4 regions of the Glutamicibacter sp. St.4D3 genome follow, and region 2 is predicted to be linked to each of the others. Evidence: riboswitches for the same ligand, from Rfam matches in the RefSeq annotation. Region 2 holds a riboswitch; each other region holds the start of a gene.
The links. A riboswitch is a leader RNA that binds a small molecule or an ion and turns the genes downstream of it on or off. The one in region 2 is predicted to bind S-adenosylmethionine.

Region 1 (5,383 bases), 760 kb from region 2:
CGATGTTGAGTGTCATCGTGTCCGTGGTCCTTTCCAGGGTTGGCACTGAGCGGTCCTGCTGCCAGTGTAACCACGGGCAGCAGGACCGCTCAGTGCCGTTTCCGGGCCTTCGGCGGACGCTCATGTTGCTTTTTGGTCCCGCAAATAAAACAGGTCAGTCCCGGCCTTCGGCGCGCTCAGGCTGCTGTTCCCCGCTCAGCTCCTCGGCCTGCTCGGCAAGTTCGGCCGCTTCCTGCTTCTCCTGTTCGGCAGCGTTCGTTTCCTCTTCCTGCAGTTCCTCCACATGTTCAATGTCTTCACGGGCCTGGGGCACCGGATCGCTGGTTTCCCTGCCGGTCCACACCTTCACCACCCGCCACCCCGCCGCGGTCAACGGCACGGCCACCACCGCACCGACGATTCCGCCCAGCACGGTTCCGGCGGTCAAGGCCATCAACACCACCAGGGGATGCAGGCTCAGGGTGTGCGCCATGACCACCGGCTGCAGGAAGTGGCCCTCCAGCTGGTTCACCAGGATCACCGCGGCCAGCACGATCAGCGCGCTGACCGGACCGTTGGTCACCAGCGCCACCAGGGTTGCCAGCACCCCCACCACGGTCGCGCCGACCAGCGGGATGAAGGAGCCGAGGAAGACAACCACCCCCAGCGGCAGCGCCAGCGGTATCTGCAAAATCAGCAGGGTGAGGGTGATGCCTGCGGTGTCCACGGCGGCCACGATCGCGGTGCCGCGAATATAGCCGCCAAAGGTGTGCAGCGCCCGGTCCCCGGAGAGAATCCAGGTGTGCCGGAAGTGGGCGGGCGTCCAGGAGACAAAGAACGCCCAAATCTTGTCACCGTCCTTGAGGAAGAAGAACAGGATGACCAGCAGCAGGATCGTTCCGGTGACCAGGCTGCCGGCGGCGGTGAGGGTGTGCAGCGCCCCGGTCCCGAATTCGGAGCTCGTGATGAACGCGGTCACCCGTTGCACCGCGTCATCCAGCTGCTGCCCGTCAATCCTGAACGGCAGCCCGCCCACCACGTTTTGGACCGTGGAGTTCAGCTGGTTGAACCCCTCCACGGCCTGCTCGACCAGGGTGGGCCACTGGTTGATGACCGAGAACACCAGCCCGGTGCCGATGCCTCCCAGGATCAGCAGCGCGCCGAGGAAGACGGTCCACGCGGCCAAGAGCGGGGACATGACCCGGCGCAGCCGAATCACCAACGGCCACAAGGCGCAGGAGAGGATCACGGCGATGAGGGTGGGAATCACGATCAGGGTCAGCCGCAGCATCCCCAGGACCACCAGGCCCGCAATCACGCCGATGATCAGCAGCTGCAGGCACCGGGTGCCGAGCCTGCCCAGCGGGTCGGTCCACAATCCCTGGAAAGTCACCGCGGGGCGCTCAACCGAGGCCCACGCCTGTTCATCCAGCGGGGAGGACTCCACCCGTGTTTTCCTGCTGCCTGATGTACGCCTGCGAAAGAAAGCCATGGTCGCTCCTACCATCGGCCAATATTGGGTCGGGCAGCAGTCGCGCCCGGTAGGTCCTGCACTGCTGGTTCAGCCGAGTACCGTTCCCGTCGACATCACCATTTCATCTTCGTGCCACGCAGATGCAGCGACGCTGCACCACGCAACGGACTATTCGCGGCCGGACTCGGCCTCGGTGCAAATGCACAGCCGGTTGCCCTGCTTGTCCGTGACAATCACCCAACTTGGCGCGTACTCGTAGTCGAACTCCGCGTCGGTGGTTTTCAAGGTTTCCAGCAGGTCGCCACTGTGGCTGTGGGGCACCGTTACATCAACGTGGAATCGGTTCTGGTTCGGCGTCTGGGTCTCCTGGAACCAGATGGCCGGGCCACGGCCATGCGGGTCGGTCAGCGCACCGTCCGCCGCCTGTTCATAGCCCAGGGCCGCCTGCCAGATCTTGGAGATCTGTTGCGGGTTTTCGGTATCGATGGCGATTTCCACCGTCCGGACCAGGCCCAGGTCCACTTGGGCACCAAAGTTTTCGGCCTGATCGGAGATCTGGGTGGCCAGGGTGAAGTCCCGTGACGTTACTCCGCCGACATCATGGGACACCAGGTTGACGAACACCGTGTCATAACGCCAGTCCACGTCCGGATGATGTCCGGCTTCCTCGGCCAGCGCGCCAATCGCCGACACGAGCTGAATCGCGGCGGCCGAGCTCGGGCACTTGAAAGCGGTCCGCAAGGACCCCAGCCCGTAGCGCCAGTGCGGCAATTGTGAGAGCCGTGCCTGAATTTCGTCTGATGACAGCACATCTTTGCCTGACATTGTTCTTGCCTCTCTGCGGATGGAGCCAACGACCGTGACCATAATGGCCACGGTCGTCCTCAGCTTGCCGCTCCCCTGAAGAAGAAAGAAGGCCCCTTAGCCAATTGCCAGCGTTGCGCGTCGAACGCGCCGTCGCTCGTCGTAGCAGGCCTCCCCCCTGTCCCGGTCTACATACCCAGCAGGAGGATCTTCTCCACCGCTACCGAGATCGGCAGGCGGACCAGCAGGCCCGGCAGGTCCTGCCAGTGCTCGGGGTTGAGGTTCGCACCGTTCGCTCCGAGGCTCCCGCTGGAAAGATTCAGTTCGGCCAACCGGCCCTCGAACCAATCCTCACGCCCTGCCCACTTCGCCTTGCTCCGGCAGCGCTCCACGACGCTTTCAAGCTTCGCGTGCAATAGACAGTACAGTTCCGGGGTAAACCCGGCGCGCATCCACTTGTGGATGTACCGTTCCGTGTCATGCCCGCGGTACAGTTCGCCATCCAGCAGCATTGCGGACCGTTGGCTCTTGACGATGCGCCAATTTCCCTTCGGACGCGGGAGGTACGGTGGAGCGTACGGGTTTTCCAACAGTGCGGCATCCCACCGCAGGTCCAGTTGTTCCCTTACCGTTGGTTCATTTCCCTTGATGCCTGCCGGCAGACCGTACTTGTCGACCGGAATCTCTAGCGGGCCTCCCCGAACCAGCTCGGCCCGGCCGTCGGCACGCAGTCTCATGGCCTGATAGATCTTCGCGGCCGATTCCGTGCCAACAACATCATCACCGTAAAGCTCCCGGCGCCAGGCCTCGAAGTCCTGCGCATGTTCCTTGTTGAAGTTCTCGTGCTGGCTGCGTTCGTTTTCAGACAATTGTTGTTCCCCTCGCATGGGAGGACCCGGCGACGGAGGATTTATCTCCGCCGCGGCATCCACCGACTTGCCCGGCGGCTGGTGCCGCGGACCGGTTCTTCCCCTGGGGCACCCCGCTCGGTTGAGGAGGGTTGCCGTGCAGCAAGCCAGGTACTTATCGCTGCAGCTCGTGAACCTGGGAATCATCCTATGCGTCCGGTCCGACGGTTTGGCGTCCGCGTAGGCCGCGATTGCTCACTGTGGATTGTTCATTATCGAAGGAACGGTCCACTTGTCACCTAATTCGTGTTTCTAGCGCTGCAGCCGAGGGTCTTCTGTCGGATCCGTGTACGGGGCGGGGCAGCCCTGGCTGACCGCTTCCGGGCGCAGCTCAAAGTGCCACGGCTCATTTTCGTACACCGTGCACAGTCCGTAGTAGCGACCATGCTGGCCTAGCCACGCCCGCGCGTCATAGGATCCGATGTCTATCGCATTGCCGGAAACATGCGGTGAAGTCTGCGCAGTTGCAACCCACCGGGCGGCTTCACGCTTCGACCCATACCGGTCTACCGCTTCGGCCAGCAGTTGCTGCTGAAATGCTTCCGAGCGCCAGCCACTGTTGACGATGAACTTGATGTCATCCTTGGCGGCGTCGGATTCTGCCTCATTCATCGCCTCGCGCAGGTCCGGACTCAAGTAGTGCACGGCTGGTACCTGGGACTTCAGGGTGGTTCCTGAAGGCACATCCCCACCAGCCACCCCTAACGCACCTGCCCTTGGCTCTTGTCCTCCCTGGACCACCGAAGTCACGGTTGCCGCCATGGATGAGGGACTCCAGTCACTGCGGGTTCCGAGCGTTAGGGCCAGGGCAAGCACCCACAGGGTGGTAAGCAGCGCCAGAAGCACCAGGATGATTTTGGTCAGGAGGGATTTCTTGCGGTGCTTGGCCAGTCGCATTTTTCTCATGAAACCAGTCAAGGCGGCGTCCTGTTGCCGGGCCGTATCGAAATTTTGATATGCCCGCGATATGTTCCGGCTCGTACGATTGGGGCTATGCGTGTACTGATCGTCGAGGACGAACTCCTGATGGCGGAGGCGATCCGGGACGGATTGCGCTTGGAAGCCATCGCTGCAGATATCGCCGGGGACGGTGATACGGCCTTGGAACTTTTGGAGATCAATGCCTACAAGATCGCCATCCTCGACCGTGACATTCCCGGCCCCTCCGGCGATGAAGTGGCCCGTTCCATCGTGGCCTCCGGTACCGGTTTGCCGATCCTGATGCTGACCGCCGCCGACCGGCTCGATGAGAAGGCCTCAGGTTTTGAATTGGGCGCGGATGACTACCTGACGAAGCCATTTGAGCTCCAGGAACTGGCGATGCGCCTGCGGGCATTGAGTCGGCGCCGGGCTCATCACCGCCCTCCGGTCCGCGAAATAGCTGGAGTAAGGCTGGATCCCTTTCGCCGCGAGGTCTACCGAGAAGGCCGCTATGTGGCTTTAACACGCAAGCAGTTCGCGGTATTGGAAGTCCTCATGGGAGCAGAAGGCGGAGTGGTCAGCGCGGAGGAGCTGCTGGAACGAGCATGGGATGAGAATGCCGATCCCTTCACCAATGCGGTGCGCATTACGGTCTCAGCCTTGCGGAAACGTCTGGGCGAACCGTGGGTGATCGCACCAGTTCCAGGGGTCGGATATTGCATCGAAGCCCCGGACAGTGAAGTACCTATGGTGTTGGACAGTGAATAAGCCAAAAGGGCTGAGCGTGCGACTGAAGCTCACTTTAAGCTACGTCGGTTTTCTGATGTTGGCTGGCGCGCTGCTGCTCACCGCCGTCTGGGTTTTCCTGCTGCGTTATGTTCCCGAGGGGAACATCGACAGCGCTAGAGGTTTCGTCCCGAACCGCTCGGATCTACTTGATGCCTTTGGACCCGCGGCCACCGGCGTGCTGCTCTTCCTGCTGGGTTTTGGGCTCATTGGAGGCTGGTTCCTCGCCGGTCGAATGCTTGCCCCCTTGGATCGCATCACGCAAACCACCCGCGCCGTGGCCGAGGGTGACCTCGCCCGTCGGATTCACCTCCCTGGTCGCAACGATGAATTCGGGGAGCTTGCTGAAGCCTTCGACACCATGCTGGAGGAAGTGGAAGCACACGTCGCGGAGCAGCAACGATTCGCCGCCAATGCGTCCCACGAATTGCGCACCCCATTGGCCATCACCCAAACACTGTTGGATGTCGCCGGCAAAGAGACGGACATAGACACCGGTGAGCTCCTCCAG
Region 2 (5,383 bases):
GGAAAGGTCACGGTGTCCCCGGCCTGCAGCTCCATGCGCTCCTCGCTCAGGATCAGCGTGAAGTGCCCGGAGTGCACGTGCAGCACCTCAACCTGGCAGTCCATGGAATACAGCTCGGCTTCCCCGGCACCGTGCGGCGCGATCTCGGCGCGGATCACCTGCACCCGGCGTTCGGTGCGCGGGGTGAGCAGCTGTTCAATGATCCCCTCCCCGCCCAGGGAGATGCGCGGGGCGGCCTCCAATTTGACCAGCTTCGTTTCGGGGACCGTGAACAGCTCCCCCACTTCGATGGACAGCACCTCGCACAGGGTCAGCAAGGTGGCGACCGAGGGGCTGGTCAGATCACGCTCCACGCGGGAGAGGAAGCCCTTGGTCAGCCCCGCCATTTCCGCGACCTGGTCAATGGTCAGGCGCTGGCCCTGCCGGGCCACGCGCAGTCGGCTGCCGATCTTGATCGATGAGCCGGTGGGCTCGACGGGCAACGCCTTCATTTTTCCTCCGCGCATCTGGGTTCCTGCCTCCACTGTAGTGGGCGACCTCATATTTCCCGCACGCGGCGACGGCGGATCCGCGACGTTCTGTGACTCACCTCGCGTTTACCGATAGACATCTTTTGTTTTTGCTGTCATTCTTTGTGGAGCGTCATTTTCATCACAGGGAAGTTCAATGGATTACATCAACGGCGGCATTGTCGCCTTATACCTCGTGGGCATGCTGGCCTTCGGCTGGTGGGGCAAGTCCCGCACCCATTCCACGAGCGATTACCTGGTGGCCGGCCGACGGCTGGGACCGGTGCTGTACACCGGAACCATGGCCGCCGTCGTGCTTGGCGGGGCCTCGACCGTGGGCGGCGTGGGCCTGGGCTACCGCCACGGCATCTCCGGGATGTGGCTGGTGGTGGCCATCGGCATCGGGGTCTCGGCCCTCTCACTGTTCTTCGCCCCGAAGATTCAGCGGCTGAAGATCTTCACCGTCTCCCAGATGCTCACCCTGCGGTACGGCTCCCGGGCCGCAACCAACACCTCGGGCATCGTCATGCTGGCCTACACGCTGATGCTGTGCGCCACCTCCACCGGCGCCTACGCCACGATCTTCATGGTGCTCTACGGCTGGGAACGCTGGCTGGCCATCCTGGTCGGCGGCGGCATTGTGCTGATCTACTCCTCCATCGGCGGGATGTGGTCCATCACCCTGGCCGACCAGGTGCAGTTCTTCATCAAGACCGTGGGCGTCTTCTTCCTGATGCTGCCCTTCGTGCTGGGTGCCGGCGGCGGCTGGTCGGCCATGCAGCAGCGCCTGGATGCCACCTTCTTCCAGTGGGACGGCATCGGACTGCAGACCATCATCACCTACTTCGTTGTCTACGGGCTGGGCCTGCTGATCGGCCAGGACATCTGGCAGCGGGTCTTCACCGCCCGCAGCGACAACGTGGCCCGCTGGGGCGGGCTGTCGGCCGGCATCTACTGCATCATCTACGGCGCGGCCGGCGCGATCATCGGCATGGCCGCGCGCGTGGCGCTGCCGGGGATCGCGGCCGAGGCCGAGCAGAACCCGGACGCGGTCTACGCCGAGGTGGCCCTGCAGGTGCTGCCGCTGGCCGTGGGCGGGATCGTGCTGGCCGCCGCGGTGGCCGCGATGATGTCCACCGCCTCCGGCGCACTGATCGCCGCCGCCACCGTGGCGCGCACCGACGTCGCCCCGTTTGTGGCCAGCTGGTTCGGCCGCGACCTGCAGCGCGATGAGCAGAAGGACCCGGAACACGAGGTCAGCAACAACCGCTGGTGGGTGTTCGGGCTGGGCGTGGTCATCATGATCCTGGCGATCGTGGTGGACGACGTGGTCGCCGCGCTGACCATTTCCTATGACATCCTGGTCGGCGGGCTGCTGATCTCCATCCTCGGCGGGCTGATTTGGCGCCGCGGCAACGGGGTGGGCGCGGCCTGGTCGATGGCCGCGGGCACGGCGGTCACCCTGGGCACGATGATCTACCTGGAGATCCGGGCGAAGAACACGTTCGACGGGGTGTACGCGAACGAACCGATCTACTTCGGCCTGCTTGCCTCGGCGTTGACCTACATCGTGGTCTCGCTGGCCACCGGGCGCACCGACGCGCAGGTGCTGGCCAGCTGGGACCGGCGGGTGGCCGGTGAGAGCAGCGTGGAGGGCGTGCAGGACTCCGCGGTGCGCTAAGCACAAGGTCATAGCGGCCACATAGCCGCAACTGTGCCGGAACCCAATACCGGCGCATATCCTCAAAGGCACCATCGGGCAACAGGCCCGGTGGTGCCCTTGGTTTTAAAGCTGCCCCGGATGCACAAAGGAGCCGTCATGACATCCACCCCGCCAGGACGCTGGTTCAACAACCGCCCCCTGCCCCGCCCGGGCGAAGACTTGGAGGATCAGGGGCTGGGGTTTGACGTGCAGACCCTGCTCGACCGGCGCCAGATGCTCACCGCCATGGGGCTGGGCACCCTGGCCTTCACCCTGTCCGCCTGCGCCCCCACCGCCGGAACCGGTTCACGGGGCGCGGCTGAAATCCCCGAGGAGACGGCCGGCCCCTACCCCGCGGACGGGTCCAACGGTCCGGACGTGCTGGAGCGTTCCGGGATCGTGCGCAGCGATATCCGTTCCAGCTTCGACGGCGCCACGGGCACCGCTCAGGGCATCGAGATGCAGCTGCAGCTGCGCATCCTGGACAGCGCGAAGGACAACGCCCCGATGATCGGGGTGGCCGTCTACGTCTGGCAGTGCGACCGCCAGGGCCGCTACTCGATGTACTCCACCGGGGTGCAGGAGGAAAACTACCTGCGTGGCGTGCAGCTCAGCGACCAGGACGGGATGGTGCGCTTCACCAGCATCTTCCCGGCCTGCTATGCCGGGCGCTGGCCGCACATCCACTTTGAAATCTACCCGGACGAGCATTCGGTCACCGATGCGGCCAACGCGATCGCCACCTCCCAGGTGGCCCTGCCCCAAGAGGCGTGCGAGCAGGTGTACGCCACCGTGGGCTATGAGCCCTCGGTCAAGAACCTGGCCGCGGTGAGCCTGCGCAGCGACAACGTCTTCGGCGACGACGCCGGCGCCAGCCAGCTGGCCGCCGTCACCGGCAGCAACACCGAGGGCTACCGGGTGAGCCTGGAGGTCCCGGTCGATACCCGCACCACACCGGGTACCGGGCAGGAGCCGGGCGCCGGTGAGCGCCCCGGCGCCCGGCCGCCGACCCGGCCTGCGGCGAGCGCTGCCCCGTAAACACCCCCTGTTGCCGCGGCGGCTGCTGCACTAGACTGCAGCCCATGGACAGCGAAGTCACCGCGCGCAAGCAGCGTTTGCGCCGCTACCTGGATCATGCCCGGCAGGCGGCGCTGTGGAAGGCCGAGAATCTGGACGAAGCCCAGCTGCGTCGGCCCATGGTGCCCAGCGGCACCAACGTCCTGGGGGTCATCAACCACCTGGCGGTCATGGAATTCGGCTACTTCAGCTATTGTCTCAAACGCCCGGTGGACAGTCCCCGGGCCGTGCAGGCCTTCACCTCCGAAGACCCGATGGCGGACTTCGTGGTGGAGGCGGACACCGGCGCCGCCGACGTGCTGCAGTTCTACCGCCAGGCGATCGACGCGGCCAACACCGCCTTCGAGGAACTGGAGCTGGACGCCCCGGCCTCGGTGCCCTGGTGGGGTGAGGACAGTGAAACCACCCTGGAGCACCTGATGCTGCACATGGTGGGGGAAACCTCCCGCCACGCCGGGCACCTGGATCTGGTGCGCGAACTGATTGACGGGCAGACGGGCCTGTCCGCGCAGAACGGGAACCTGCCGGAGTTCAGTGACGAGCAGTGGAAGGAACATTACGCACGGCTGAAGAAGATCGCCGACTCCGTGTAGCATCGAAGCGTAGCTTCACGAGATGCGGCGCCAAGCTCCGACTGGCCGCACACCAACCCCAGGTTCATGGGTGGTTCGGATGAGGAAGCGGTCCGCGGCACCAGCTTGTGCCCGGGCAAGAGCTAGCCTGAAAGGCCGGTGCCTGCGATGCCCGCCGTTCCCGTCCTGCCGCTGATCGACCTGCACAGCGGAGAAGTGCAATTTACCCTCCATGGCGCCTGGCAGGTGCTGCACACCAGTGAGCCGCAACGGCTGCTGCGGCTGCTCACCCGCGCGGCCGGCCCGGCCCGGTTCGATCCGGCCCACCGGCGGCTGCTGGTGTTCCTGCCCCGGCGCGGCACCAGCGGCGGGCGTCCGGTGGCTTTTAGCCTTGCCAAATTCCCCGCCCACCCCTCGGTCACTACACTGGATGCCGATGACGGACGCGCCGCGGAGCACCGCGGGGTCCGTCCCCTGCCACAGCTGCTGTAGGCAGGAGGCCTGACTGAGGAGATTCACTGCCGTGATGACCGTCAATCCCCCTTCTTCCCCCACCCCGGCGCAGGTTCGGCGCTGGCGCAAATACCTGGCCGATGAGATCGCCGAGGGTGCGATCTACCGCGAACTGGCTTCGCGGCGCACCGGGCAGGAACGCCAGGTGCTGCTCGGACTGGCCGAAGCCGAGGCCCGCCATGAGGCGCACTGGCGCGAACTGCTCGGCGACCAGGCCCGACCCAGCCGCCCCTCGCTGCGCCGCACCGTGCTGCGTTTCCTGGCCCGGCACTTCGGGTCGGTGTTCGTGCTGGCCCTGGCCCAGCGCGCGGAGGGAGATTCCCCCTACGCCAAGGACGCGGACGCCCCGGCCCACATGGCCGCCGACGAACTGGTGCACGAGGAAGTGGTGCGCGCCCTGGCCACCGCCGGGCGCACCCGGCTGGCCGGCAACTTCCGGGCAGCGGTGTTCGGCGCCAATGACGGGCTGGTCTCCAACTTCGCGTTGGTGCTGGGCATCGGTGCCACCGGGGTGGCTTCCTCCTTCGTCCTCTTCGCCGGCATCGCCGGCCTGCTGGCCGGCGCGCTGTCCATGGCGGCGGGCGAATATGTCTCGGTGCGTTCCCAGCGTGAACTGCTCACCGCTTCCCGGCCCACCCAGGTGACGCTCTCCGCGGCGCAGGACCTGGACCTGGACGCGAACGAACTGGTGCTGATCTACAAGGCGCGCGGCATGAGCGATGAGGACGCCGAGCACCGGGCCGCCGAACGCATGGGGCTGTTCACCTGCGACTGCAACCCCTCATTCTCACTGCAGCCGGAGCTGCGCGGTGAGGAGCTGGCCCGCGAGCACGAGGAACTGGGTTCGGCCCCGGGGGCGGCGGCTTCCTCGTTCCTGTTCTTCGCCTCCGGCGCGGTCGTGCCGATCCTCCCGTTCATCTTCGGGATGTCCGGGCTGCCCTCCATCATCCTGGCCGCCGTCCTGGTGGGAGCGGCCCTGATGTTTACCGGCGGCGTGGTGGGTCTGCTTT
Region 3 (5,383 bases), 310 kb from region 2:
GTTCGGGAACCACATACTCGACGATGTCCTCAAAGGTTCCCGGGGTGATCGCGTAGGCGAGGTTGAACCCGTCCACGTCGGTGTAGTCCACCCAGTCGATCAGCTTCTCGGCCACCTCGGCGCCCGAACCGACGGTGATCGGGCCGAAACCGCCCACGCCGACCCACTCGGCCAGCTGCCGGATGGTCCACGGTGAGCCCTCGTCGCCGCTGGCCTTCTGGAAGGTCTCCACGGAAGACTGGATCGCGTTGGACTTCACGTTCGAGCCGATCACGTCGTCCGGGTCGTAGGCCGAGAGGTCCACCCCCATCCACCCGGAGATCAGCACCAGTGCCCCCTCGACGTCAGCGTAGGACTTGTAGTCCTCGTACTTCGCCTGCGCGGTGGCCGAGTCCTGGCCGGTGATGATGGTCTGCATGGCGAAGATCTTGATGTCGTAGCGGTCCCGGCCGGCGGCCTCGGCGGCGTCACGGATCTTGGTGACGGTGGCCTTGAGCATTTCCCGGGTCGGCGAGGTGACGAAGACGGCCTCGGCGTTCTCGGCCGCGAACTTCACCCCGCGGCTGGAGGCCCCGGCCTGGTAGATCACCGGGGTGCGCTGGGTGCTCGGTTCGGTGATGGCGATGCCCGGAACCTTGAAGTACTTGCCCTCATGGTTGATCGGGTGCACCTGCTCCGGGTTGGTGTAGATGCCGCTGACCTTGTCGGCCTTGACCGCGTCATCTTCCCAGGAGCCCTCCAGCAGCTTGTACACCACTTCCAGGTACTCATCGGCGTGGTCGTAGCGTTCGTCGTGCTCCATCTGGTCTTCCTGGCCCATGTTGCGCGCGGCGGAGGGCAGGTAGCCGGTGACCACGTTCCAGCCGACCCGGCCCCCGGTGAGGTGGTCCAGGGTGGCCAGGCGGCGGGCGAACGGGTACGGGTGCTCGTAGGCGGTGCCCGCGGTGATGCCGAAGCCGAGGTTCTCGGTGACCGCGGCCATGGCGGAGACCAGCAGGATCGGGTCGTTGACCGGGGCCTGGGCACCGGTGCGCAGCGGGGATTCGTTGGTGCCGTTGTAGACGTCATAGGTGCCCAGCACATCGGCGATGAACAGCCCGTCGAACTTGCCCTTTTCCAGCACCTTGGCCAGGTGGGTCCAGTAGCCCAGGGTGTTGTAGCTTGCGGCTTGGTCCTGCGGGTGGCGCCAGAGTCCGGGCGACTGGTGGGCGACACAGTTCATGTCAAAGGCGTTGAACAGGATTTCGCGGGGTGTGCGGCTCATGGCGGTCCTTCTTTCAGGGGTTTGATTCGATGGTGGCGGGCGGGACTAGCGGAAGCTGACCTGACCCGGGGCGGGGACGTCCCCGGTGGCGTTCAGCCGCACCGGGGGCACCGCGTTGATCTCGTAGTCGCCCACGATGCGGGATTTGTAGATGGCGGGGTTGTGGGTGGCGATGGTGCGGGCGTTGCGCCAGTGCCGGTCCATGTTGCAGCTGGCCTTGGTGGCCGAGGCGCCCAGCGGGTCAAAGAGCTTGCTGGTCACCCCGATGGTCAGCGGCTGGGTGACCGATTGGGCGCGGTTGGCGGCCAACTCGCACACCGCATAGCGTTCGGCGGGGCTCAGGTTGGCGTCGGCCAGGGCGGCCTCGACCTCCAGCACCGCGCCCATCACCACCGACTCGATGGCGAATACCTCGGCCGAGACCTCCCCCACGACCTGCAGGACCTGCGGTTCGTGGCGGACCGGGACCCCGGTGCCGGTGCTGAAGCTGCGGGTGCGCAGCTGGACCGAGGAGCGCAGGTCATTCAGCGCCGCGCGGGCCACGCCGGCCTGCACGGCCAGCAGCACCAGCTGGAAGATCGCCGATTCGGTGTCGTTCTCATGCTGCGGGATGAAGCTGTCCACCGGGACCCGCTCGAACGTGGTGGTGCCGGTGCCCGTCAGCTGCTGGCCGAACCCGTCCCAGTCATCCAGGATCCGCACCCCGGAATGCTGGGTGGCCACGACGGCGATCTGCCGACCGGGCAGCTGCGGGTGGGCCACGGCCACCATGGTCCAGTCGGCAAAGATGGTCCCGGTGCAGTAGTACTTCTCCCCGGTGACGAACCAGCGGCCCTCGTGCTCGGTGGCCGTGGTGTTCAGACTGCCCAGCCGGTTGCCGCCGCGTTCGGTGTAGGCGTTGCCCACAATGTGCCCGGCGGAGATCCGCTCCAGCCATTTGGCCTGCAGCGACTGGTCCTCGAAGGCCAGCACGTCTTCGACGAAGGCCAGGTGGGCACGCCAGAGCTGGGCGATGTGGGAGTCGGCTTCGGCCAGTTCAATCAGCAGGCGGAAGACATCGGACATGCGGGCACCGTACCCGCCGCGGTCCACCGGGACGCGCAGGGCCCCGAAGCGTTCCCGGTTCAGCAGCCCCACTTGCTCAAAGGGCAGGATGCGCTCCCGGTCCCGGTGGGCTGCGCCCTCGGCGATTTGCGCGAAGACCGGTCGGAAGGTGGCGGCCAGGCGTTCATATTGTTCGTCGGCCCCAGGCCCCGGGGTGATCTTCAGCAGCTGCCGCTCGGGCAGCTGCTCGGGATGCTGGTCCAGATCCACGGCGTTGCCGGCAGGGGCCTGGGCAGGGTCGGACAGCGTGTTGAAGTCCGGTTGGGGTTCGCCGAATGACATGCAAGAGCCTCAATTCTTCCATCGGTCCTGGCGGTAGCACCGGCCCGCATGGGGTGGTTGCTGCGGCGTCGTGGAGCCAGATCTCTCGGCCGCTCTGGATGGTTCATCTCATTTGTACCGGCGGTGACGAAGCCGGCTCAAGGCCGGCCGTCATATTTCGGGGCATGAAGCGCAGATGACGTCGAACGCCCGGATCGCGCGAATGGGCAAGACGTTACAGCCTGACCCCGTCAAGCGGCAGAATGATGCAGAATCCACAAGGGATCAAAGAAATACCAGAATTACCGGCCCCGGAAACGTACGCTTCGAAGATTCGTCACATTACGAACGATTTGCCTTCCATCCGTTCGGGACGATTACATGGTGGCGTAACCATCCCGAGCGGCCGAGAGATCTGGCTCGTTGACGCCGCAGCAACCACCATGACGGGGAGAAGGCCTCTTCCTGCATGGACGGTGCTAACGCCAGAAGCGATGGAGATGACAATGAGTACTGTCCTTGTGTCGCCCACACCCGTGGCGCCATCCACTGCCCGATCGGTTCAGTTCCACAACCTGGGGCGTTCGTTCACCGCAGGCCGGCAGACCCGCACGGTCCTGTCAGGCATCGACCTGCAGATCACCGCCGGTCAGGTGGTGGCCATCCTCGGCGCCAGCGGCTGCGGCAAGTCCACACTGCTGCGCACCGTCAGCGGCCTGGATCACCCCAGTGTCGGCCAGGTCCGCATTGGCGGCCACGCCGTGGAGGGAATCGATGACCGCTGTGCGGTGGCGTTCCAGGAACCCCGGTTGCTGCCGTGGCGGACGGTGCGCCAAAACATCGCCCTGGGCCTGTCTCCGCAGCTGACAGCCCAGGCCGGCCGCGAGCTGATCGCCGAGCTGCTGGAACTGACCGAACTCACCCACGCGGCGGAACTTCGTCCACGCGAGATTTCCGGGGGCATGGCCCAGCGCGTTTCACTGGCCCGCGCCCTGGCACGGCGCCCCGGGGTCCTGCTGCTGGACGAACCGTTCGGCGCGCTGGATGCCCTGACCCGCCTGAAAATGCAGGATCTGCTGCTGGACATCCACCGTTCGTTCCCGACCACGGTGCTGATGGTCACCCATGACGTGGACGAGGCCCTGAGCCTGGCCGACCGCGTCATTGTCCTGGGGCACCGGCGGCCGAACGCGGAGCAGAAGCAGAACGGGGCCGGGGTCATCGAGGACCTGATCCTGAACTCCCCCAGGCCCCGCAACCGGACGGGTTCCGGATTCACCACCCAGCGCGCGCATCTGCTGCAGCTGCTCGGTGTCGACCCGTCGGGCCATTAACCCCCGCGCCGCGTCGCCTTCCTGTCCACCCCTCACCCTTGCGTCCGGGCCTACTCCCGTGCGCCGCCGAACCCACCCGCTAAGGATTCCCATGTCAAAATTCACCCTGTCCCGCCGTTGCGCATTCACCTTCGCCGCCGTCGCATTGGCCGCGAGCAGCCTCAGCGGCTGCGCCGGGGAGAACGCCGCTGCCGGTGAGACCCTGACCCTCGACTATGCGACCTACAACCCCCTGAGCCTGGTGCTGAAGGAAAAGGGATGGCTGGAGGATGCGCTGGCCGACGACGGCATCAGCGTCGAATGGATCCAGTCGGCCGGGTCAAACAAGGCCAACGAGGCACTGCGTGCGGACGCCATCGACGTGGGTTCCACCGCCGGCTCCGCCGCCCTGCTGGCCCGCTCCAACGGTTCCCCGATCAAGACGATCGCGTTGTACTCGCAGCCCGAATGGTCAGCACTGGTCGTGGGCAAGGATTCACCGGTTTCCTCGGTCGCCGACCTGAAGGGCAAGCAGGTCGCGGCCACCAAGGGCACCGACCCCTACTTCTTCCTGCTGCAGGCCCTGCAGGAGGCGGGATTGGGGGAAAAGGACATCACGTTGCAGAACGTGCAGCACGCCGACGGGCGCACCGCTTTGGCCAACGGCTCGGTGGATGCCTGGAGCGGACTGGACCCGATCATGGCGTCCGCCGAACAGGACGGTGCACGCCTGCTGTACCGCAACCTGGACTTCAACACCTATGGGGCGCTCAACGCCCGCGAGGACTTCCTCAAGGACAGCCCGGAAGTGGCGCAGACCGTGGTTGACGCCTATGAGAAGGCGCGCCAGTGGGCCGGCAGCCACCCGGAGGAAACCGCGCAGATCCTGGCCGATGTCGCCGGACTGGACGCTCAGGTCGCCGACACGGTCATCTCCGAGCGATCCAACCTCGACGTGGCGGCGGTCCCGGACGAGAAGTTCGTTCAGGTGCTGGGCAACATTGGGCCGGTGTTTGTCGACAGCGGCGATGTGAAGAGCCAAGCCGAGGTGGACGCCGCACTGGACACCCTGGTTGACGACCAGTTTGCCCGGCAGGCCGATGCCTCACAGATTGCGGGTGAATAGGCGATGACCGCTCCTGTTGACCAGCAGCCGGCCACCACACAAGCCGATGCCCCGCGCGCCGGACTGCTCGCCGCACTGCTGGGGCTCCCGCACTGGCTAGTGGGCCTGGTTGTCCCCGCCCTGGTCCTGGTGGCGTGGCAGTTGGCCACGACAAGCGGACTGGTGCCCTCCTATGCGCTGCCCACCCCGGCCTCCGTCATCACCGCCGCCGTTGACCTGCTGGAGCGCGGTGAGCTGTGGACCCACATAGGCATCTCCGCCCAGCGGGTCCTGTTGGGCTTTGCCGCCGGTTCGCTGCTGGGCCTGGTCTTCGGT
Region 4 (5,383 bases), 300 kb from region 2:
AGGGACAGCGGCCCGGGCTCGGTGGCGGTGACCAGGATCAGCGCGATCAGGAACGCGGGCACCGCCAGCAGCACGTCCACCAGGCGCATGGCCACGGCGTCCGCCGCCCTTCCGGTGGTGCCGGCCAGCAGGCCCAGCACGCTGCCGAGCACCGAACCGATCAGGCAGGCCAGTCCCGCGGTCATCAGGGTTTGCCCGGTGCCGTGCACCACCCGGGAGTATACGTCGCGGCCCAGGTGGTCGGTGCCAAAGGGGTGGGCGGGGCTGGGGGCGCTCAGCTTCTGCGCCGGGATCCCGGTGATCGGGTCCGCTGCGCTGAACGCGCCGGGCACCAGCGCCCAGGCCAGCAGCAGGCCCAGCGGCAGCAGCATCCACCAGCGTCCCAGCCAGCGGCGCACCGGGCGGCCCGGTGCTGGCGCCGCGGTGGTTGGTGCCGGCTCCGGAACCGGCAGCCCGGCCGGGGTGGTGTTCTGTTCGGTCAGTACGCTCATGATCCCTTGTCCCTTCAGGCAGCCAGGGCCCGTGCCGAGCCGGCGTGGGCGGTAATGATTCGTGGGTCCAGCTGCGGGTGGATGAGGTCCACCAGCAGGTTCACCACGGTGAAGGTGGCGGCGGTGAGCAGCACCAGAGCCTGCACCAGGGGAATGTCCTGGACGGTGACCGCCTGCAGCACCAGCTGCCCCAGTCCGGCGCGGGCGAACACGGTCTCGGTGATCACCGAGCCGGCCAGCAGGGTGCCGATGGTGATCCCGGCAATCGACAGCGCGGCCGGGGCGGCGTTCTTCAGCGTGTGGCGGTAGAAGATCCAGGACTCCCCGGCCCCCTTGGCGCGCAGCACGTCCACGAACGGCTGGGCCGAGACCTGCTGAACGCTCTTGAGCAGCACCTGGGCGATCGGTGCGCTCAGGTGCAGGGCCAGCACCAGGATCGGCACCAGCAGCGACAGCGCCGAACCGTCCGGGAACAGGGACATCACCCCCAGCTGCACTGCCAGCAGCTGCAGCAGCACCAGGCCCAGCCAGAACACCGGGATTGAAATGAACAGCGGCGGCAGGTTCAACAGCGCCCGGCGCAGCCGCTCACCACGGGCCAGGGTGGCCGCGGCCACCAGGGCCACCGCCAGCAGGACGGCCAGCACGAAGGCGCTGCCGGCCAGGACCAGGGTGGATCCGATGACCTCCCCGATCCGGGCGGCCACCGGCGCCCCGGAGGACAGCGAGTAGCCCAGGTCCCCGCGCAGCAGCGCGCCCAGCTGCCCCAGGTATTGGGTGATCAGCGGTTGGTCATAGCCGTAGTGGGCCTTCAGCTGTGCGATGGTGGCCGGGTCCGCGGCGGCGTCGGTGGACAGGAAGATGGTCACCGGGTCATTCGGCAGGGCCTGCACCGCCAGGAAAACCGCGGTGTAGGCCAGCCAGATGACCAGCAGGGCCTGGCCAACGCGCTTGGCAATGTATCCGCCCATGCTTCCCTCCCCTACTTGCCGCTCTTCCAGGCGCCCTGGAAGATCGGGGCGGTGCCGGAGGTGAAGTCGACGTGGGTGCCCGAATGCGCGCCGTAGACCTGGACCTCATCCCACAGCACCAGGGTCAGGGCCTTGTCCAGCACCAGGGCACGCTGTTCCTCACCGATCAGCTTCAGGTGCTCCTGCTCGGTGGTGGCCGCCTGTTCCCGGGTGAACAGTTCGTTCAACTCTTCGTCCGCGTTCAGCGTCTGGGTGTTGTTCGCCGGCCCGAAGACCGGCCCCAGCCCGCCGTAGGCGAACTGCCGGGTGCCGAAGAATTCGACCTTGTCATCGACCAGGGCACTGGTCAGGAACGTGTTGTCCGCTGCCCGGTTCACCAGTTTGACCCCGATCTCGCGCCACTGCTGCTCAATAAGTTCGAAGGCCGGCTTGATGACCACCGAGTTGTTCGAGGAGGCGACGGTGACCTCCAGCTTCTTCCCGTCCTTCTGCCGGATCCCGTCCGGTCCCGGAACCCAGCCGGCCTCATCCAGCAGCTCCTTGGACCGCGCCGGGTCGTAGGCCAATTCCGCGGAGAAGTCCACGAAGCCCGGGGCCTTGTGGTTCAGAATCGATGCGGAAATCACATAGCTGTCCGAAAGCACGGTGTCCTTCAGCGCCTGGCGGTCGATGCCCACCTGCAGCGCCTGGCGGACCTTGGCGTCGGCCAGCTGCCCGGAGCCAATGCGCACCGAGGCGTTGTTGGTGGTCAAATCCACGCCCTGCGCGGCGAACACCTGGCCGCCGCCGGATTTCAGCACCTGCTCATCCACCGGCTGCAATCCCCGAACCAGGTCCACCTGCCCGGACTGGGCGGCTCCGGCACGGTGTGCAACCTCCGGCAGGTACTTGATGACCAGCTCATCCAGGTAGGGAGCCCCCGGGTTCTGGGCACCCTGCGGAGCCCAGGCGTAGTCGTCGCGGGCGCTGAACACCACTTCCTCATCGGGCTTTTCCGAGGCGAAGACGAACGGTCCGGAACCCACGATCTTGGAGATCGCCGACTGCCCGGCGTTGTCCAGCTTCAGCGTTTCGGGGGCCACCAGCCCGGCGGTCACCGAGGAGGTGGCGCGCAGGAAGTTGGCGTCCGGACGCTTCAGGGTGACCTGGACCTTGTTCCCGTCCAGCACCTTGGAGGACTTGTACGCCGAGAAATCCACGTTCGGCTGGATCTGCGCATCCTTGATGCCCAGTCCCAGCGCGTCCAGGTTCGCCTTGACGGCCTTGGCATCCAGTGCGGTGCCGTTGGAAAACGTCACCCCGTCACGAATGGTGAACGTGTACTGGGTCTTGGTCTCGTTGGAGGTGAAGTCACTGGCGATCCACCCCACCAGCTTGCCCTGCTCGGCGTCAAAATAGGTCAGCCGGTCCAGCACCGAGTTCAGCACGTTGGCCTTCTCGTAGAACCGGGCCGCCTGGGTCTGCCAGTTGTCGATGGGGGTGACCTCGGCGTAGGTCAGGGTTCCACCCTGCACCGGGTCGCCGGCTGGCTGTGCCGACTCGGTGTTCGGGCTTGCCGCGCCGCTGCCGCCGCATGCGGTCAACGACAGCCCCAGGGCCGCAAGCAGTGCGGTGGCTTTCAGCGCCAAACGTGGTGGCCGCATAATCCGTGTTCCTCTCGGTTTAGCCCGAGGAGCACGCTGAATTCAGGTCCCTCCCGCGAAGGGAGGCAAAACAGGCAGACATCCGCCCGTGTGCGGGGACCGTTGCGAAATCTAGCAATCTCCATCGGTCCTGGCCTTAGCACCGCTCCCCGTCGGGGTGGTTGCTGCGACGTCAACGAGCCAGGTCTCTCAGTCGCTCTGGATGGTGTTGTTCCGGTGGGTGTTCCGGGTGATTTCAGTGTGCGGCGGGGACATTCATGTGACCAACCATGACGAAACATCGACGTCACATCGCCACCGAGGAGGCGACAAAGGCTCGGCAGCACCGTAACAATGGGGTCACACGCGCCGGTAAGTCATTGTGTGAAGGCGAAAACCGCAGATCCTTGACAATTCCTCCGGCAGGGTGGCGCCGGTGCCACCGCGCCCGCTGTAGTGGGTGGCGCGGGTTTTACACGCCTCCGCGGACCGGGGGCAGTACCGTGCAGCAGCCGCAGGGCCGGGCCGGCTTGGCCTTGTCCCGCAGTTGGAGCCCTGTGAAACCCTGTGCAGATTCCTCATCCACGAGCCGGCAGATCCACCGGCGCGGAAAAACCGCTGGGGGCTACGCCCTGCCGGGGCCCATAGGCCAGGCGACAACGAAACGCTCAAGCACGACCCGGAAACCCGGCTGCGACGTCAGGGTCGGATCCCATTGGTGTCCAGCAGCCCGCTGGGTGCGACGCCAGTACTTCTCATGCTCGCGGCGCCAGCTGGCCAACGAGCGGTCATCCTCCCCTTCGGCAAAGGCGAAATCGGCGTCCACGTGGTCAAAGGCCGCCAAGGTGACCTCGGTGGTCTGCAGGATGAGACGCGCCGTACCGGTGGAATCGCAGGCTAGCCAATAGGCGCCTGCCTCCGGCAACGGTTCACCGCTTGCCGTGTACTCGTTCTCCAGGCTCGAGGTTGCGCGCTTATCCCCGTCGGAAACTGCGCGCAGCAACGCATCGGCCAATGCGGGACTGTCCCCGAAGTAGTCAACGACAGGCAACACCTCGGGTCGCAGGACCCCGCCCCCTGCCCAAAGCACATAGTCGCCCCACAATTGTCTTGCCCGCGCGAGGTCGACCGGCGGGAGCCGGGAGGCCGAGGAATCCATGGCCCCAAGCCTAGTGCTTTCCGCCATGGGCCGGCGCTGCACAGGGGCCTTTCATTGCCTCTGCCCGGAACCAAGGTTGCGCGCAAAAATCGGCGGGAAAGGCATATGGTGCTTCGTGCGCAGAAACCGCTGGCTCCTCTCCGAAGGACTGCCCCGCCCCGGAGGCACTGCGCCGAAAGCCGGTTCCTCAGGGCAACCACAACTTTTGGAATGTGATGCGTCTCACTTCCATTGGATGTGGTGCACTTCGCCTAGCTTGAGGGGGTCAGAACCCATCAACCCCCAAGGAGCGGGTAGCTGTGCACCCACGATCACTTCGCGCCCCAGCCTGCGCGATCAGCCTGGCGTTGGGCTTGACCGCGCTCAGTCTGGCGCCGGCCCAGGCGGAACCACGCCAAACCGAGAAGCAAGCCACCGCCACCGGTTACGGTGGCGCCGTGGCCACCGTCGACCCGGAGGCCTCTTCCGCGGCGATTTCCGTGTTGCGCCGCGGCGGCAACGCCGTGGACGCGGCGGTGGCCGCCGCCGCGACACTGGGAGTCGCCGAACCCTACAGCGCTGGCATTGGCGGCGGAGGCTACTTCATGTACTACGACGCCGACACCCGGAAGATCAGCACGCTGGACGGTCGGGAAACCGCCCCGGCCGCCATGCCCCACGACGCCTTCATTGATCCGCAGACCGGCAGCCCCTACCCCTTCACCCCGGAGCTGGTGACCAGCGGGGTGTCCGTGGGCGTGCCCGGCACGCTGGCCACCTGGGATGAGGCACTTGACCGCTGGGGAACGATGAGCCTGGGAAAGGCCCTGCAGCCGGCCATCAAGACGGCCACGCGCGGCTTCGTCGTGGATGAGACGTTCCGCGAGCAAACCCTGGATAACAAGGAGCGGTTCGAGGCCTTCGAGTCCACCAGGAAGCTGTACCTTCCCCGAGGGGATGCCCCCAAGGTGGGCACCGTGTTCAAGAACCCCGATTTGGCCAAGACCTATCGCATGATTGCGCGCCGTGGCATCAACTCGTTCTACCGCGGTGAGCTCGCCGAGCAGATCGCCGCGACCGTGCAGGCCCCGCCGGTGGTGCCGGGAACCGAGCTGCCCGTGCCTGCCGGCCACATGACCGCCGCGGACCTGGCACGCTACA

Region 1: linked by a shared signal. The riboswitch ahead of AC6I21_RS14425 (hypothetical protein) and the one ahead of AC6I21_RS02605 (hypothetical protein) in region 2 are both predicted to bind S-adenosylmethionine.
Region 3: linked by a shared signal. The riboswitch ahead of AC6I21_RS01210 (ABC transporter ATP-binding protein) and the one ahead of AC6I21_RS02605 (hypothetical protein) in region 2 are both predicted to bind S-adenosylmethionine.
Region 4: linked by a shared signal. The riboswitch ahead of AC6I21_RS01235 (ABC transporter substrate-binding protein) and the one ahead of AC6I21_RS02605 (hypothetical protein) in region 2 are both predicted to bind S-adenosylmethionine.

Annotation. Positions count from the first base shown of each region.
Region 1 covers NZ_AP039380.1:3,129,826-3,135,208, forward strand. Annotated here, with positions in the region: gene dsdA (D-serine ammonia-lyase) at 1-16, opposite strand, end outside; gene AC6I21_RS14415 (AI-2E family transporter) at 155-1,426, opposite strand; gene AC6I21_RS14420 (4a-hydroxytetrahydrobiopterin dehydratase) at 1,622-2,320, opposite strand; gene AC6I21_RS14425 (hypothetical protein) at 2,446-3,126, opposite strand; SAM riboswitch class IV at 3,185-3,301, opposite strand; gene AC6I21_RS14430 (M15 family metallopeptidase) at 3,418-4,083, opposite strand; gene AC6I21_RS14435 (response regulator transcription factor) at 4,159-4,854, shown strand; gene AC6I21_RS14440 (sensor histidine kinase) at 4,871-5,383, shown strand, end outside.
Region 2 covers NZ_AP039380.1:549,344-554,726, reverse strand. Annotated here, with positions in the region: gene AC6I21_RS02625 (helix-turn-helix domain-containing protein) at 1-491, opposite strand, end outside; gene AC6I21_RS02620 (sodium:solute symporter family protein) at 667-2,190, shown strand; gene AC6I21_RS02615 (intradiol ring-cleavage dioxygenase) at 2,329-3,249, shown strand; gene AC6I21_RS02610 (DinB family protein) at 3,294-3,881, shown strand; SAM riboswitch class IV at 3,895-4,009, shown strand; gene AC6I21_RS02605 (hypothetical protein) at 4,029-4,352, shown strand; gene AC6I21_RS02600 (VIT1/CCC1 transporter family protein) at 4,387-5,383, shown strand, end outside.
Region 3 covers NZ_AP039380.1:241,236-246,618, reverse strand. Annotated here, with positions in the region: gene AC6I21_RS01220 (LLM class flavin-dependent oxidoreductase) at 1-1,264, opposite strand, end outside; gene AC6I21_RS01215 (acyl-CoA dehydrogenase family protein) at 1,310-2,650, opposite strand; SAM riboswitch class I at 2,666-2,755, opposite strand; SAM riboswitch class I at 3,020-3,130, shown strand; gene AC6I21_RS01210 (ABC transporter ATP-binding protein) at 3,136-3,963, shown strand; gene AC6I21_RS01205 (aliphatic sulfonate ABC transporter substrate-binding protein) at 4,055-5,068, shown strand; gene AC6I21_RS01200 (ABC transporter permease) at 5,072-5,383, shown strand, end outside.
Region 4 covers NZ_AP039380.1:247,851-253,233, reverse strand. Annotated here, with positions in the region: gene AC6I21_RS01245 (ABC transporter permease) at 1-491, opposite strand, end outside; gene AC6I21_RS01240 (ABC transporter permease) at 506-1,462, opposite strand; gene AC6I21_RS01235 (ABC transporter substrate-binding protein) at 1,474-3,105, opposite strand; SAM riboswitch class I at 3,224-3,314, opposite strand; gene AC6I21_RS01230 (ASCH domain-containing protein) at 3,710-4,174, opposite strand; gene ggt (gamma-glutamyltransferase) at 4,543-5,383, shown strand, end outside.